DNA from 3 places in the Anabaena sp. CS-542/02 genome. Region 2 is predicted to be linked to each of the others. Evidence: predicted binding sites of a transcription regulator. Region 2 holds the regulator's gene; each other region holds the start of a gene.
The links. Region 2 encodes NtcA, which controls nitrogen genes in cyanobacteria. Its sites were predicted from a motif close to TNTGTANNNNNNNNTACANA; they were not measured.

Region 1 (5,557 bases), on a different contig from region 2:
ATAGACTGCTAGTTCATGTTCATTAACCGTGGCGATTTGTGCTTTGAGTTCGGCTAATTGGGTTTGTAGCGAGGCAATTTCCTCATACTCTGGTCTTAAATGCACCGTTGCCATGTACTGCCCAAAGCTGCGTTCTATCAGTTCCCTGGCTTGTTCGAGTGTGTGGATTTGCAGCAAGTTTAGTACCATGCCATAGCTAGGTGTAAACTGACTCACCAGGGGGTCTGGTTTAGATGTAGCTAAATACGCAGCTTCTTTTGAGCCTTCAAAGGGGGTTTGTACTGTAACTACATGACCTTGTAAATCCATGCCTCGGCGACCTGCCCGTCCTGCCATCTGGAGGAATTCAGAAGCGTTTAGTAGGCGATGTCCAGAATCGGTACGTTTGGAAAGGGTAGAAATTACTGTTGTCCGGGCTGGCATATTGATCCCAGCAGCCAAGGTTTCCGTAGCAAATACTACTTTAATTAGCCCCTGCTGAAATAGTTCCTCTACTAGTCCTTTCCACGCAGGTAAAATTCCGGCATGGTGAGCAGCAATACCTCTATACAAAGGGGCAATTTGTCCAGAACGCCCAGCATCAGGATTTCGGGTTAAAAAATCATCAATTTGTCGTCGTAATATTTGCGACTCATCATTATTGACTAGCCATAAATCACCAACTTCTGCCACAGCCTGATCACATCCGCGACGACTGAATATAAAGTAAATCGCCGGGAGCATATCCCTCTGCTGTAGCTGACTGAGGGTGTAAGCTATCCCTGGGGCTTCTGGTCTGCCAGTTCTGCCCCTGTCTTGTTGTTTTCTTTTGCCTCTATTGGCCAGACGGGGGTTAATTTTAGTTTTGCTTTCATTGAGTAGAGGAAACAGCCCCTTGGGATTGCAATAGTAAAATTCTAGGGGAACGGGACGAAAATCGGAATAAATTAGGTCTGTCGGACCGTGAACGCGATTTAACCAGTCAGTGAGTTGATCGCTGTTGGCAACAGTTGCGGAGAGGGCTACTAGCTGAATTTCGCGAGGACAGTAGATGATGGATTCTTCCCAAACTGTCCCCCGTTGGCGGTCATTCATGTAGTGACACTCATCTAGCACTACGGCCTCAACGTCTACTAGGGAAATGCCCACTTGCCCTATGGGTGTGCCATAGAGCATATTGCGGAAGATTTCTGTGGTCATGACCAGAATTGGTGCATCCCTGTTAATGGAATTATCTCCAGTTAACAAGCCCACCAACTCATAGCCAAATTCCTCGCGAAAATCACGTAATTTTTGATTGGACAGAGCTTTGAGGGGCGTTGTGTAAAATACACGCTTACCCCGGGATAAGGCTCTATAGATGGCATATTCCCCAACTAAGGTTTTGCCCGAACCTGTAGGGGCACATACGACTACGGAGCGTCCAGAATTTAGGGACGCGATCGCATCTTTTTGGAACTGATCCAGTGCAAAGGGAAATATTAACCCTAAGTCTAGTTCTGGAGATGGTGCGGGATAATTCACTCAATCAAATTTGCAACCGGACTTTTTTACTATATTAACGGGTATTTGCCCTTGGTCATGAGGCGATTTTTCCTCACTTCCCCAACTCTTGCGATCGCAGTGCCGACGCTTTGACTGCTTCAATTAAAGCCGAGCGAAATCCTGCCCTTTCCAGTTGGGCAATACCAGCAATAGTGGTTCCACCGGGACTGGTTACCCGGTCTTTGAGTTCTCCGGGGTGGATTTTGTGTTCTTGGAGGAGTTTTGCTGTGCCCAATACAGTCTGCACAGCCAGCTGATTAGCCAGACCCCTGGGTAAACCTGCGGCTACTCCTCCATCAGCCAATGATTCCACCATTAAAGCTACGTAAGCCGGACCGCTACCAGACAGTCCTGTGACTGCATCCATGAGCATTTCTGATACATCTACCACTTGCCCCACTGCCGAAAAAACTTGCTGTGCTTGTTTGTGATGCTTGCCATTGGTATATGCTCCTAAACACAAAGCTGTAATTCCCTCCCCCACTGTGGCGGGGGTGTTGGGCATGGCTCTAATTACTGGTAGTTCAGGGAATGCTGATTCTAGTTGGCTTAAAGACACTCCTGCCAAAATCGAAATTACCAGGGCCGAGATTTTTGTAGTCAGGACATCTGCTAATTCTTGAGCGATCGCACTGAACACCTGGGGCTTTACCGCTAATAATACTACTTCGCTAGCTTCCGTTAAAACAAGAGCATTATCTGTAGTTACATTTACATTATATGTTTGCCGTAAATAATTTTGGCGTGTCGGTTGGGGTTCACTGACTATCACTTCCGATGGTTGATAGATTCCCCGGTCAATCAAGCGGGATAATAGCGCTTCTCCCATTACTCCGCCACCAATTAAGCCCAATTTAATAGTCATTAAGTTATATAGTCAATCAGAGCAGATTTAAACCCTTCATTGATGGCATAATACCATCTTGGTTGAACCTGCTCCTACAATCATCAAAAATTTTAGTTGAACTAATGGAACTTCATTGCACCATTCTGTTAAGGTCTGTACCCCAGCTTTGACTGGAAGTATTTGAGGGACGTGAAGGACGAGGGGGCGCTTGTGGTACTTCATGCAGAACTGTCCCCGGGGTACTAACTTGCACACAACTGGGGGTAAACAAAAAGATACTTTCTCCAATGCGCTCTTGATGTCCGTCCAGGGCGTAGGTTCCCCCAGCTACGAAATCTACAGCTCGTTGTGCTTGATCAGGATCCATGATCGTCAAGTTTAAAACAACTGACTTACGCTCTCTGAGTGCTTTAATAGCTTCTGGCATTTCTTCAAATGTTCGAGGCTCAAGTACTAACACTTCTGAAATTCCGTTAATTGATCCTGGCATGTTAATCACATTCCCCATGGTAGGCTTCGATCCTGAGGCTATATCATTACCCATTGTAGTCATGGGTTCCTGCCAGCGTCGATTTTGAGCACTAGCCGGTGCTGGTGGTGCTTGGGGATTTTCCTCTTGATACAGGTTCTGGTAGCTACCAGGATCTGTTTCCGGTTCCTCTTCGTAATATTCGTATTCCACCTGCTCATTGAGACCTACAAAGTCTCGAAGTTTAGTAAAAATGTTATTCATTTTTATGCTCCTGATAAAAGTTACCCTTATTGATTTGGCCAGTAATTAATGTAGCCATATTAGCTCAGTACACAGCTAAGATTGAATAATTTTCTTGCCGTTTATAGCTTTTATTACAAATAGGGTTGGTCAATTGAAATTTGAGGGAACGCCTGTAGATTAACTTACACAAAATAACGCGTCAAGATTACAGCGTAATTATTGTTCCGGGTAAAAATTTTCTTTCCCGGATTTTTTTGCTACTCATCTTGACTGAAATTTATTTTTTGTATGCTCATACATAACCAGGGATGAACATATCTGTGTATTTTATCCCTAGTAATATTAATACCAGAAGCAAAAAATTAATGGTTCATACCCTAACTTCTCTCACCAAATAAGATAGTACCTAATCTTACCATAGTTGCCCCAGCCTGTACTGCCAGTTGGTAGTCCCCCGACATACCCATGGAAACTTCCCGCATTTTTAGGTGCGACCAGTTTTGCTGCTCGATTTCTTTAGCTAATTTATATGTACTGTTAAATACATTCATTGTTTCCGCTTCATTCAATCCTAAAGGGGGAATTGTCATTAAACCCTGAATTGGTAAATCCTCACATTTGTTCAGAGCCGGTAAGTCGGCTAGTAGTTGGGGAACGCTCCAACCTGACTTATTAGGGTCAGGGAGGATTTTCACTTGTAGGCAAACCTGAGGACTGACTCCTAACTGTGCTGCCAATTGATTTAAACGCTCTGCCAGTTTTAAACTATCCACTGAGTGAATCCAGTCAAATAATTCCATGGCTTTTTTAGCTTTATTGCTTTGCAAACTGCCAATAAAGTGCCATGTAATATCCGATAAGTCTTGTAACTGGGCTTGTTTACTGGCTGCTTCTTGGATGCGGTTCTCGGCAAAATTACGAATTCCGGCATGATAAGCAGCGCGAATTGCTTCAGGGGGAAATGTCTTACTCACAGCCACCAATCGTACTGAAGCAGGTAGTGAACCACAAATGTTAGTAATACGTTCGCTCATGGAACTGGTCATTGGAATGTGCGCTGGAAAACACTCTGAAGTTGATCGTACTCCTGGGATGGACCACTGCGACGCAGAGTACGCAAGCGATTTTCCAACAACATTCGGGCTTCAGTACGTCCTATGGACTGAAATTTGAGACCTTTAATATCGTTGGACACCACAAAAAATAAACGTTGGGCATAAAGTGTAGTGAATAGATCCTGGTTGTCATCGACCATACAGATCCGATAAAGCAAACCCCAAGTTGGATGATTGATGTAGGTTTCTAAGTTTTCTGGATTCATTTAACAGTCAAGTTGGGAGTATATATCTCTTCGTAGTTCAGTACAAATGTTCACAAGATAATACACCCCTTTTGCCAGCATCTTTAGTGAGCTTATAAGAAAATTAGTGATTCTGGCCTTTGAATGGCAGTTATCAAAACCTGCGTCCTGTGTGTAATTGGCAGATGAGGTTGGTAACAGGAAAGTAGAAATGCACAACAAACCACTAAGGTAATTACTTTAGTCTCTTTCCATATTGCCATAATTATTCGCCTGTGGCACAAAATAGCTCAGAGGATCAGCAACTAAGCCATATTTCCTATAACTAGCCTAGCAACCCAAAATAGGGTAAGCATGGCGATCGCCAGCCAATCTCTAGCCCTCAGACGTAATTCATGCCATTTGACTTGATGCTCACTAGGACTGGTGAACCCCCGCACCATCATAGCGTTAGCCATTTGTTCGGCTCGTAGCAGGAGATTTTTTAACAGTCTCTGTGCTACTATCATCCAGACCTGAGCTGCCCTTTTCCAGCCCAGTTTTTTCCAATTAATTGCCCTAGTCATGACAGAGCGAATTAAATTTTGCACCTCTTCGAGAACTAGGGGAATAAATCGCAAGGACAAAGTTAAGGTGAGAGTAATTTCAGTTACCGGCACTTTCAACCTTCCCAAGGGCTGCATCAAACTTTCTATAGCAGTGGTGATTTCTTCGGGTGCGGTTGTCAGCAGATACAGGTTACTGCTATAAATCACAGTAAATATAATCGTACTGACTCTAATAGCCAAATCAATTGAGCGACGAGTTACCTTAACCGGCCATTGATGAAATAGAATGTAGCTGTACTTTTTGTTTTCCTGTGTTGGTACTGAAACAATCTCGGCGTTATTACTGGTATTTGCCGGCCGAATTAATATCTGTTCGCTAGCGGGTAAACGCGGCTGATGGCTTACACCCAGGCCATCGGGACTAATACTAATAATCGCAAATACAAACACAGACAATGTTAACAGCCATACCATTTGCTGTTTCCAGACTCGCTGGGGTATTCTGGCCATTACAGTCAAAATAATTAACAGTGCAACTAGTAGTATTCGCCACTCGTTATTAGCAAAGGTGTAGCTAGTGAGAAAACTCATCAACCAAGCAATTTTCACCCGTGCATCGAGTT
Region 2 (5,557 bases):
TTTAATGGCGATGACTTAGCTGACTTAAGCGCTTTGTGCATTCATTTATCAGCAAAACTTGCCACTCTCAGAGCCAAAGAAGCAAAAATATCCAATTCACTGTTAGTCAGTCCCTTAACCGCGCGTGAGCTAGAAATTGCTGAGTTGGTAGCACAGGGGTTAACCAATGCCGAAATTGGTGGACAACTCTGGATCACACAGAATTCTGTCAAGCAAGCTTTAAAACGGATGTTTCGTAAGCTTGGTGTTTCAACTCGTACAGAAATGGTCGCAAAACTACATTTTATCTGCTAGTTAACTCCTACAGAATACCCTTAGAACTGGGAATGTTACCAGCCCGACGGGGGTCAATTTCCACCGCCATTCGGGTTGCTCTGGCAAAAGCTTTAAATGTTGCCTCAATAATATGATGGGAGTTAATGCCATCCAGTTGACGAATGTGTAATGTCATTTGGCTATGGTTAACCAATGCTACAAAGAATTCCCGTACTAGCTGAGTGTCATAGGTTCCCACTCGCTGGGTGGGAATTTCCAAGCCATAACTCAGATGAGGTCTGCCAGAAAAGTCCAGCACCACTTGCACTAAAGCTTCATCCAATGGTGCCAGAAAATTACCAAAACGAGTAATACCTTTCCTGTTACCTAGGGCTTGACTGAAAGCTTGCCCTAAAGTGATACCCACATCTTCATTCGTGTGGTGATCATCAATTTCCCAGTCTCCCCGGGCTTGTACATTTAAGTCAATCAGCCCATGGGAGGAAATTTGATGCAACATATGATCTAAAAATGGAATCCCAGTTGCTGCTGTGCAGATGCCTGTACCATCCAAGTTAATAGTAACTTTTATATCAGTTTCGCCAGTGGTGCGATGAATCGAGGCTATGCGAGCAGTGTGAGTCGAATTAATTTGGCCTTGGAGTGAGTCCTTGCCGAAGGTATCGCTTGTTTGCATAGGTGGAGAATCGGGAATGGGGAATGGGGAAATCACAGACCCTATGGAGGGCGCATGACTGATGAGTGATGCTTGGTAACTGTATTTTGTCGGTTAACCGCCAACCGTCAACCGTCAACCGTTAACCTTAACAATGATTAATTATTACATTCCCATGATTTCATATCCTGCATCTACATACAAAACTTGTCCTGTAATGCCACTGGCTAAATCGCTAGACAAGAAAGCAGCAGTATTGCCCACTTCTTGCTGAGTAACAGTGCGTCGCAGGGGAGCTACTTCTTCTACATGGTGAATCATATCTAAAATTCCGCCTACTGCTGAAGATGCTAATGTGCGTATCGGCCCGGCGGAAATGGCATTCACCCGAATATTGTGTGGTCCGAGTTCAGCCGCCAAATAACGTACACTAGCTTCTAATCCGGCCTTAGCTACTCCCATGACGTTGTAGTTAGGAATTGCCCTGACACCACCCAGATATGTGAGGGTGATGATACTACCCCCTTCGGTCATCAGCGGTTTAGCCGCACCGCTTAACTGCACTAGTGAGTAGGTGCTGATTTCTAAGGCTGTTTTGAACCCAGAACGTGAGGTTTGGCTAAATCCACCGGTCAAATCCTCTCTGTTAGCGAAGGCCAGACAGTGGATGAGAATGTCCAATCTTCCCCACTGATCTTGAACTGCTTCAAAGGTAGATTTCACCTGTTCGTCATCTTGCACATTACAGGGAACAAATAAGCTGGGGTTGAGAGGTTCTACCAATTCCGCCACCTTTTTCTCCATCTTACCTCGCTCATCTGGTAGGTAGGTAATACCCAAGTTAGCTCCGGCTTGATGCAGTTGTTGAGCAATCCCCCAGGCAATGGAACGGTTATTGGCAATCCCTGTAACTAAGGCGTTTTTTCCAGTCAGATTCAGCATAGAAATTGTGAATGAGATCAATCATTAGGAGCATACTAGAATCTGCGCCGAGTTGCTCTTGGTTTGGCACATCATTTGCACAAATGATCATTTAGGGGACTGTTTTCTGAAAACTTTCTCTAGATAATCCTGAATATATTCTCAAGATATCGTGAATTTTTTGGGGAAAAACCTGATGACCTTAACTGTGTAAGTACTTATAACAACTACTAGCTAAAAAGATGAAAAATTATGTATCATTATGAACAAATAACGATGAAGTTATGGGTTTGAGTATAGGAATGTACAGAAAGGTTGACGGTGCTTTATTGATTTTTCAGGTGTATTCTTAGGTAATCAGTTTTTGTTTTTCCGGCATTGGGTAGGGGAAGGGAGATGATCGTGACACAAGATAAAGCCCTAGCAAATGTATTTCGTCAGATGGCGACCGGAGCATTTCCTCCAGTTGTAGAAACATTTGAACGCAATAAAACAATATTTTTTCCCGGCGATCCTGCTGAACGAGTTTATTTTCTTTTGAAGGGTGCTGTGAAACTTTCCAGGGTATATGAGGCAGGAGAGGAAATAACGGTAGCACTGCTGCGGGAAAATAGTGTTTTTGGTGTGTTGTCATTACTGACGGGAAATAAGTCTGATAGATTTTACCATGCAGTCGCATTTACGCCTGTAGAGTTACTGTCAGCCCCCATTGAACAGGTGGAGCAAGCCTTTAAGGAAAATCCAGAATTATCAATGTTGATGCTGCGAGGCCTATCTTCGCGGATTTTACAGACAGAGATGATGATTGAAACCTTGGCTCACCGGGATATGGGTTCGAGATTGGTAAGTTTTCTGTTAATTCTTTGTCGTGATTTTGGTGTTCCTTGTGCGGATGGGATTACGATTGATCTGAAGTTATCTCATCAGGCGATCGCTGAGGCAATTGGTTCAACTCGGGTAACGGTCACTAGGTTATTAGGGGACTTGCGTGAGAAACAAATGATTTCTATCCACAAAAAGAAGATTACGGTGCATAAACCTGTTACCTTAAGTAAGCAGTTCACTTAAAATCAATCGGGGGAGGTGGAGTGGTAAGGGTTGTGTTCTTCAAAATTACACCCATTGGGGATAAATCGAAAATTCTCAGTAGTTTCAGCTATTGCCTATCTGTCTTCCCCTACAAGATCATCCTTGAAAGTAGTAGGCTGTATCTGGAAGCATTATGCATCCGGCACACTACGTGAACGGTAGCTGAAGATGACCACCGGGTACATCCTGATCGCGGCAATTTTAATTTTGGGGGGCGTAATTGCCACCGTGGGCGATCGCATTGGCACACGAGTTGGCAAAGCACGCCTCTCACTATTTAACCTGCGTCCAAAAAAAACGGCTGTACTAGTAACTATATTTACTGGCGGCTTAATTTCGGCTTCAACATTAGGGATCTTATTTGCCGCTGATGAAGGATTACGGCAAGGGGTATTTGAGCTAGAAGATATTCAAAAAGACCTGAGAAACAAGCGGGAACAGCTCAAAATTGCCGAATCGGAGAAAAGCCAGGTAGAGGTTGAGTTAAGCACAGCTAGAATTGAACAAACTAAGGCGGAGCGACAGTTGCAGGTAATTAATAAGTCCTTACAAGCAGCTAACGCTAAACAAAAAGCAACACAAACTCAACTTCAACGTACCCAAACCCAGCTAGGTGAAGTAGTAAGTCAGTATCAACAAGCTTTAACTGAACTACAAAGCGTTTACGAGCAAAGACAAACACTCCAGCGGGCTATTGCACAACTGAGGGGAGAACGACAACGACTTTATGCCGAAGCTAAAACAGCAATAGAAGGGCGCGATCGCAAAATTACCCAACTTGATGCACTGATCAAAAAACGTAATCAAGAAATTGCCGCACGAGAGCAAGTAATCGCCACAAGGGAAGCCCTCCTCAAAGAATTAGAAAAACAACAGAATTTTTTAGAACAAGAAGTCGCAAGGCTAGAAAAGTATTATCAGTCATACCGTGACCTACGTCTGGGCAAACTCGCACTAGTTCGCAATCAAGTCCTGGCTGCGAAAGTGGTTCGCGTTAACCAACCTAGTGCAGCCCGTGAACTGGTAATACAACTGTTGCAAGCAGCTAACCAGAATGCCAACATTCAATTAACTGAACCCGGGGAAAATCCTACAAATAAACAGCTTATCGAGGTTAACCCAGAGAGGGTAGAACAACTGAGCCAGCAGATTAGCGATGGTCGAGAGTACGTTGTGCGAATTTTCTCTGCGGGGAATTACGTTCGCGGAGAAAAGCAAATAGAATTTTTTGCGGATGCAGCCCGAAATCAACTAGTGTTTTCCGAAGGCGAGGTATTAGCCACCACTACTGCTGACCCCAAAAAGATGACATCCTATCAGCTGTCCCAAAGACTAGATTTGCTGATTTCCGCTTCGGAATTTCGGGCGCGTAATGCTGGAATTGTGGAGGGTTTGTTAAGAGAAGGTACTCATTTACGCTTTTTCTTACAATTGAGACTATATGATCAACCTTTGGAAATTAAAGCGATCGCTATGGAGGACACTTATACAGCAGGTCCTTTAAGAATCAGGCTTTTAGCAATACTAAACGGAAAAGTAATTTTTAACACCTAAAAAAATAATTAAATCAAGCCATTGATGAAATTTCAGCGTATTGATTATGACTTTTAGTGAATTTTCACCCACACAACCAGTCATCTTAGGCTTCGACCCCGGTAAAGATAAGTGTGGTCTAGCAGTCATGGGACTAGATAGGCAATTGTACTATCACCAAGTTGTAACTGCACAAAAGGCCATCGCTACCATTGAAACCCTACGTCAACAGTTTCCCGTTTCCTTAATGGTCATGGGAAACCAAACCACTGCTAAACAATGGAAACAGCAATTGCGCGAAGCACTGGTAGAGCAGCTGAGTATCGTTTTAGTGGATGAGCGCTACAGCACCCTAGAAGCACGCGATCGCTATTGGCAGATGTACCCCCCCAAAGGGCTAACAAAACTCGTCCCCCAGGGTATGAGACAGCCACCACGACCCATAGATGATATTGTGGCCCTGCTCTTGATTGAACGGTACTTAAATCGCCTAACCACTAATGTTGATTAAGGGTTGAATTACATTACTCAGAGGATTAATATTTTGCTGGTTTCCTCCATATCAACTCACTCGCAATTCATCTCATCACTTCCGCTTCACGGTAAGACCAGAGGCTTCTTACTGTTTGAGCTAAAGTTCAGCCCTAATAGTAAAAGCATAATCCCCTCCCGGCTCTAACTGATAATCCTGTTGTTCTAAAAAACGACCAAGAGGTTCTTTAATCAAAGCGCGACCTTGGGAAGGCTTAACAGAAAGTTCTCCTCGGCGAAAATGCCATTGGAAATGCCACTCAAAGTTACCCGCACTTACTTCACCCTCAAGAAAGCCGAGTTGCCACGATTGACGGATAATTCTGACATGGGCTGTAGTTTCTGGAAGACGTTTGGCATTCACAATGCTTTGTGTTACTGGTGGAATTAAAGCCTAATCAATAGGCTACTTCTTTTATTTAGCAAACTTATCTAAAATATACAAACTCACATGGAAAAGACCGTAGCTGATCTTCGCAAGGATTACACCCTGCAAGATTTGAGCGAAACCGAAATTAACCCCAATCCTGTGATTCAATTTCAAAAATGGTT
Region 3 (5,557 bases), on a different contig from region 2:
GTCAGCTGTGCCACTAAACAGGATTTCTACCTGTAAATCATATAGGTTGGCGGAATTGTCGCTTAAATAGCCGTTGGTTTGGTTATGGAAGTTCTGCACATAGTAGCTGGGGTAACCATCTGTTTCTATTTCTGGGGAAAATTCTTGATGTTTCTTTTGTGCAGACCGCTCCCAGATTTGCGGTAGCTCTAGGCATACCATGGGATAGTAACGGAAAAAATCCGACCATGGGTGATCAAATAGCAGGCTTTCGGGATATACTCCTTTTTCTGTATCTTGCCAATCTGTTTCTAGTAACTGATTTATTCTTTGCTGTAGTTTGAATAAAACCTCCTCAGTCATGGGTTTCCCCCTTTGTCCTAGAGTGGGATGAATCAGATTCATCAGCCTTGAACTTAAAGTTTTGTGAATTACACCAAAATAAGTTTTACCTTGTTGAAAGGCTTGATAACTCAGCTTAGTTAAAGTCTCAGACATGAAAATACTCGGGTATTGAAGGGGATTTATTACTTTTCTCAATTATATGTAAAAAATTGTAACGAACAAAACTCTCTGTGTGAGATCATGGCTAACTGGACAAAATGTAAATTTTTGTAAATAAAATCCAATTCTGTAACCAAAGTTACAGAATTATTGCTAATATAGTGGAGTAGTAAATGACCATTGATCACGAGAACCATAAGGGGGACTGTGTTATGTCTATTCAAGATAGAAGTCGGATGTTGGCCATGCGTCAATATCAGCAGGTGAAAAACCGTCAGCAGTCGATGCTAATGCGTGCGGCACAAGAACTGGGTCTTCCTGAAGAATTATCGGAGTACTGGAGTCCCATTCAAGGGAAAATTGACCCCACCATTCGCTTGATTTACGAAAGTAGCCATGTTGCTATGAGCTAGTTGTGAAGATGATTAAGGTTCCTGTCTACCAGATTTTTGACTGTGATTAGTAAAAAAAAAGCCACCCCAGCAGGGTGGCTAAATATTCACTGCTCAACTGAATTAGCAGTCGTAATAGAGGTAAAACTCATAGGGGTGAGGACGTAACTGCATCTGCTTAACGTCGTTAGCAAGTTTGTAGTCAATCCAGTTTTGGATGAAGTCTTCTGAGAAAACGCCTGTTTCTGTCAAGAAAGCATGATCATTTTCTAATGCTTCCAATGCTAATTCTAGGGAACCCGGAGTTGAAGGAACTTTCGCCAGTTCTTCTGGAGAGAGTTCATAGATGTTTTTATCTAAGGGTTCACCGGGATGAATTTTGTTTTTGATACCATCTATACCGGCGCAGAGCATGGCTGCAAATGCTAGGTAGGGGTTAGAAGTAGCATCAGGACAACGGAATTCTAAGCGCTTGGCTTTGGGGTTGTCGCCAGCTAAGGGAATCCGTACGGAGGCAGAACGGTTACCTTGAGAGTAAGCTAGGTTAACTGGTGCTTCATAACCAGGTACTAGGCGCTTGTAAGAATTAGTTGTGGGGTTGGTGATGGCTAAAAGTGCGGGTGCGTGCTTGAGGATACCACCAATGTAGTACAGTCCCATTTCACTCAAACCAGCATACTTGTCACCAGCAAATAGAGGTTTGCCATCTTTCCAAATGGATTGGTGACAGTGCATACCAGAACCATTATCGCCAAAAATTGGCTTGGGCATGAAGGTTATGGTTTTGCCGTATTTCTTGGCAACGTTTTTGATGACGTATTTATAAGTCATCAACCAGTCAGCTGCTTGTATTAGTGTACCAAAGCGGAAACCTAGTTCACACTGACCACCGGTGGCGACTTCGTGGTGTTGTTTCTCAATGGGTACGCCACAATCTCTCATGGTCAGTAGCATTTCGGTACGGATGTCTTGGAAGCTATCCGCGGGTGATACTGGGAAGTAACCTTCTTTGAAGCGTGTTTTGTAACCCAAGTTGGGGCTTTCTTTTCTCCCAGTATTCCAAGCACCTTCTACTGAGTCTACATGGTAGTAGCCTTCATGGGCGTTTTGGTCAAAACGGACATCATCAAAGATAAAGAATTCTGCTTCAGGCCCAAAGAATGCTGTATCACCAAGCCCGGTAGAAACTAAGTAGTCGATCGCCTTTTGAGCAATCACACGGGGACAACGGTTGTACCATTCCCCTGTCCGCGGTTCTTTAATACTACAAACTATACTTAATGTTGGCTCTGTCATGAAGGGGTCGATCCAAGCTGTGTTGGAGTCGAGTACCATCATCATGTCTGATTCGTTGATGCTTTTCCAACCCCGAATGCTGGAACCGTCAAAGGGTACGCCATCTGAGAAGGAACTTTCATCGATTTGGTCATGGTACATAGTTAAATGTTGCCAAGTACCTAGTGTATCGATGAATTTCAGATCAATCATCTGAATTTTTTGGTCTTGAATCATCTTCAAGACTTCTTTTGGGGTTGTCATTTTTACTCCTTCTCTACCAATTTTCTAAAGTAAAACTAGAATCTTCCAAAGCATCCTCACCCAGATGATCTGAATTAAGTTGTTGATGACACACTTGGAATATCATAAATCCTGGACATTAAAGAATTTTGTATTTTTTGTTACAGCTTATCTGGATTACAGGTTATATTAACCTTTTCCGGAACATCTGTACAAAACTTAAACTTCATCTCATCAGGGGTCAACTTTGGCATAGAATCCTTAATTAGCGGGTAATCTGTTTTTGTGCGGCATTTTATTTTAATTAGAATGGCACAAAAATTTACCGGTGCATGACTGCAACCAAATTAATATCAAAAGATAGCATTTATTGGGAGAAGAAAGAATGCGCGATGCAGTAACAACCTTGATTAAGAATTATGACGTTGCTGGAAGGTATTTTGACCGGAATGCGATCGACAGTTTAAAATCTTACTTTGAAAGTGGTACGGCACGGGTACAAGCTGCTGCTGCGATCAACTCTAATGCGGCGGCGTTGGTTAAACAAGCTGGTTCTAAGTTGTTTGAAGAACAACCAGAGTTGATCCGTCCCGGCGGAAATGCTTATACAACCCGTCGTTATGCGGCTTGTCTGCGGGATATGGATTATTATCTGCGCTATGCTACTTATGCCCTGGTTGCAGGTAACATGAATGTTTTAGATGAGCGGGTACTCCAAGGACTGCGGGAAACTTATAATTCTTTGGGTGTACCTATTAGCCCTACGGTTTTTGGTATCCAGATTCTCAAGGGTTTGGTTAAGGAACAAGTTGCAGCTGCTGGTATTACTGATACTAGCTTTGTTGATGAACCTTTTGATTATATGACTCGTGAGTTGAGCGAGCAGGATGTTTAGAAATTAATTTTTGAATCAGGGATAATATAAGTACCGCACTTTGGCTTTTTTGACAAGGTGCGTTTATTGTTTTTAATGTGACATGAGAACCCAAATTTACAATGATTTAGGAGAGTTAATTTAATTGGTGAAGCAGCGACTTGATACGCTATTAGTAGAGTTAAATTTATGTAGTTCCCGCGCTTTAGCACAGCGCTTAATTCAAGCAGGGGAAGTAACGGTTAATCAGCAGGTGGTGGATAAACCAGGGACGGAGGTTGATACTACTGCGGAAATTAAGGTAAAAGAGCGATCGCGTTTTGTGTCTCGCGGTGGGGAAAAACTGGCTAAGGCTTTAGAATTATTTACAATCCCCGTGGAGGGTCGCATCTGTTTAGATGGGGGTATTTCTACCGGTGGTTTTACTGATTGTTTACTCCAAGCTGGGGCGAAAAAAGTTTACGGTGTAGATGTGGGTTATGGTCAAGTTGACTGGGGTTTAAGAAATGACCCACGGGTGATATTAAAAGAACGTACTAATTTACGTCATCTCACACCCGCAGAGTTATATACTGATGAGCAAATACCTGATCTGGCGGTGGTGGATGTATCGTTTATCTCCCTAACCAAGGTTTTAGCTGCTTTGTGGAAATTAACCCAATGTCCCAGGGATGCAATATTACTAGTTAAACCACAGTTTGAGGTGGGAAAATCCCGTGTAGGTAAAAAGGGTGTTGTCCGGAACCCCGATGACCAAGCTGATGCTATTTTCCAGGTGTTGCAGGTGGGTTGTCAATTGGGATGGAAGTATAAGGGTTTAACTTGGTCCCCCATTACTGGCCCAGCTGGTAATATTGAGTATCTTCTCTGGTTGGGAATGGATGGGGAAACACCACCGCCTGATTTAGATATAATTCAGCAAATGACAAAATCAGCTATGGGGGATTTTCGAGGAGTTTAAACGTCGTAGATGAGACACTCTAGGGCGTCTGGATGTTTTTCACAGTAGGTTTCTAGAGCAGTTTTGCGGTGTCGTTGAGCTTGCTGCTGATGGGCTTTTTCTGCTTGTAGTTCTTCGACGATATCCCACGCTACAGCACAGCTGGCGGAATTGTCTCCTTCAGTTTCGCAGGTTTGACGAGCTTCCACAATAGATTCTAGGATAGCTTCATCAAGGGTTTTATTGCCGGAGTTAAGAGCAGATTGAACAGCTTCTAGGGATGTTGTCATGATATTTTCACCTTGATTGATGAATATTGACTGTTAGCTTTATAGGACTTCAAAAGCTTATATTTCTAGTGTAGATAAGCTGATGAAAATGGTTTGGTAGTGAATCCCCGTCTGGAGGTAAAAAGTCAAAAATATCAAAAGAAATTTTGACGATGGCTGTAGTTTTTTTGCCTTCGTTTTTATTTCTGTTGTTTCCTCAATTTTGCACCCAAAATTCTCAAGTCAAGAATCACCGATAGCGTAGCGTGGCGTCAGCCATACTTTTAGGTGGGTGAGTATGTCAATATTTTGTTACTAGTTCTTGTTGCAAACGGTAGAGAATTGTATTGTGGTCAACCTGAGATAGAATTTCTTCAATTACTGTGCTAGCTCCTAATTCTCCCCAAGTACAACCTTTTTCTAAGTAGACTTGAGCGGCTTTACCTACTGTGTATGCACCATAACCCGCAATACCAGATTGAGCGATCGCAGTTCCAGCATAAGCTGTAATATTGAGGGGATTTTCACCACTAGCGATCGCCGCTGTGGTTTTACCTAAGCCTACCATCATACTACTGGCGATTTCTCCTAACAGCAACCCACCAGAACTTAAGAAAATGGTCTTTAAGATTTTGCTGGCTTCGTAGCTAGTCATGGGTAAGCCATACAACCTTGCTAGAGAACGAATTAAAACTAAATCAGCGATCGCACCACAGATAACATCCAAAACTGGTACAGGATTTAATCCTACTGCCAAAGCCTTATATTTAGTGAATTTCCAAATAATATCTTCAGCTTCTTGGTTTCGGAATTCCATAGTTTTTTCAGCCATGGTTGCTGATGCATCCCGAGCTTGAATCAGTGCATTTAGAGCTAGAAGCGATCGCCCTTCCCGATTGAGAATAGATAAAATTGTTTGTTGTAGTTCCTCCACCAGGGGGGGTGGTGTTTCCCACTCATAGGTCACCCGACCATCTGGCCATTCTACCCGCACTTCTAGGGGTGCTGGTTCCGCGGACACCATAACAATTTCATCTGGTAGTAAAGGCGGTGCTTGGGGGTATCCTGCGCCTAGCTGTTG

Region 1: the regulator NtcA is predicted to act here: its motif matches at 3,205-3,224, upstream of PN447_RS08300 (cell division protein SepF).
Region 3: the regulator NtcA is predicted to act here: its motif matches at 2,542-2,561, upstream of glnA (type I glutamate--ammonia ligase).

What each region holds. Positions count from the first base shown of each region.
Region 1 is NZ_JAQMTM010000076.1:16,394-21,950, reverse strand. Features, by position in the region: gene PN447_RS08310 (DEAD/DEAH box helicase) at 1-1,503, opposite strand, end outside; gene proC (pyrroline-5-carboxylate reductase) at 1,577-2,389, opposite strand; gene PN447_RS08300 (cell division protein SepF) at 2,502-3,104, opposite strand; gene PN447_RS08295 (YggS family pyridoxal phosphate-dependent enzyme) at 3,464-4,132, opposite strand; gene pipX (transcriptional coactivator PipX) at 4,129-4,407, opposite strand; gene PN447_RS08285 (energy-coupling factor transporter transmembrane component T family protein) at 4,692-5,557, opposite strand, start outside.
Region 2 is NZ_JAQMTM010000072.1:2,745-8,301, reverse strand. Features, by position in the region: gene PN447_RS07265 (LuxR C-terminal-related transcriptional regulator) at 1-294, shown strand, start outside; gene hisB (imidazoleglycerol-phosphate dehydratase HisB) at 302-952, opposite strand; gene fabI (enoyl-ACP reductase FabI) at 1,097-1,873, opposite strand; gene ntcA (global nitrogen regulator NtcA) at 2,249-2,920, shown strand; gene PN447_RS07245 (DUF3084 domain-containing protein) at 3,110-4,495, shown strand; gene PN447_RS07240 (pre-16S rRNA-processing nuclease YqgF) at 4,542-4,985, shown strand; gene PN447_RS07235 (DUF3146 family protein) at 5,106-5,369, opposite strand; gene pdxH (pyridoxamine 5'-phosphate oxidase) at 5,457-5,557, shown strand, end outside.
Region 3 is NZ_JAQMTM010000117.1:1,847-7,403, reverse strand. Features, by position in the region: gene PN447_RS12915 (class I SAM-dependent methyltransferase) at 1-477, opposite strand, end outside; gene PN447_RS12910 (hypothetical protein) at 696-896, shown strand; gene glnA (type I glutamate--ammonia ligase) at 999-2,414, opposite strand; gene apcB (allophycocyanin subunit beta) at 2,779-3,288, shown strand; gene PN447_RS12895 (TlyA family RNA methyltransferase) at 3,413-4,228, shown strand; gene PN447_RS12890 (Calvin cycle protein CP12) at 4,225-4,497, opposite strand; gene PN447_RS12885 (GTP-binding protein) at 4,778-5,557, opposite strand, start outside.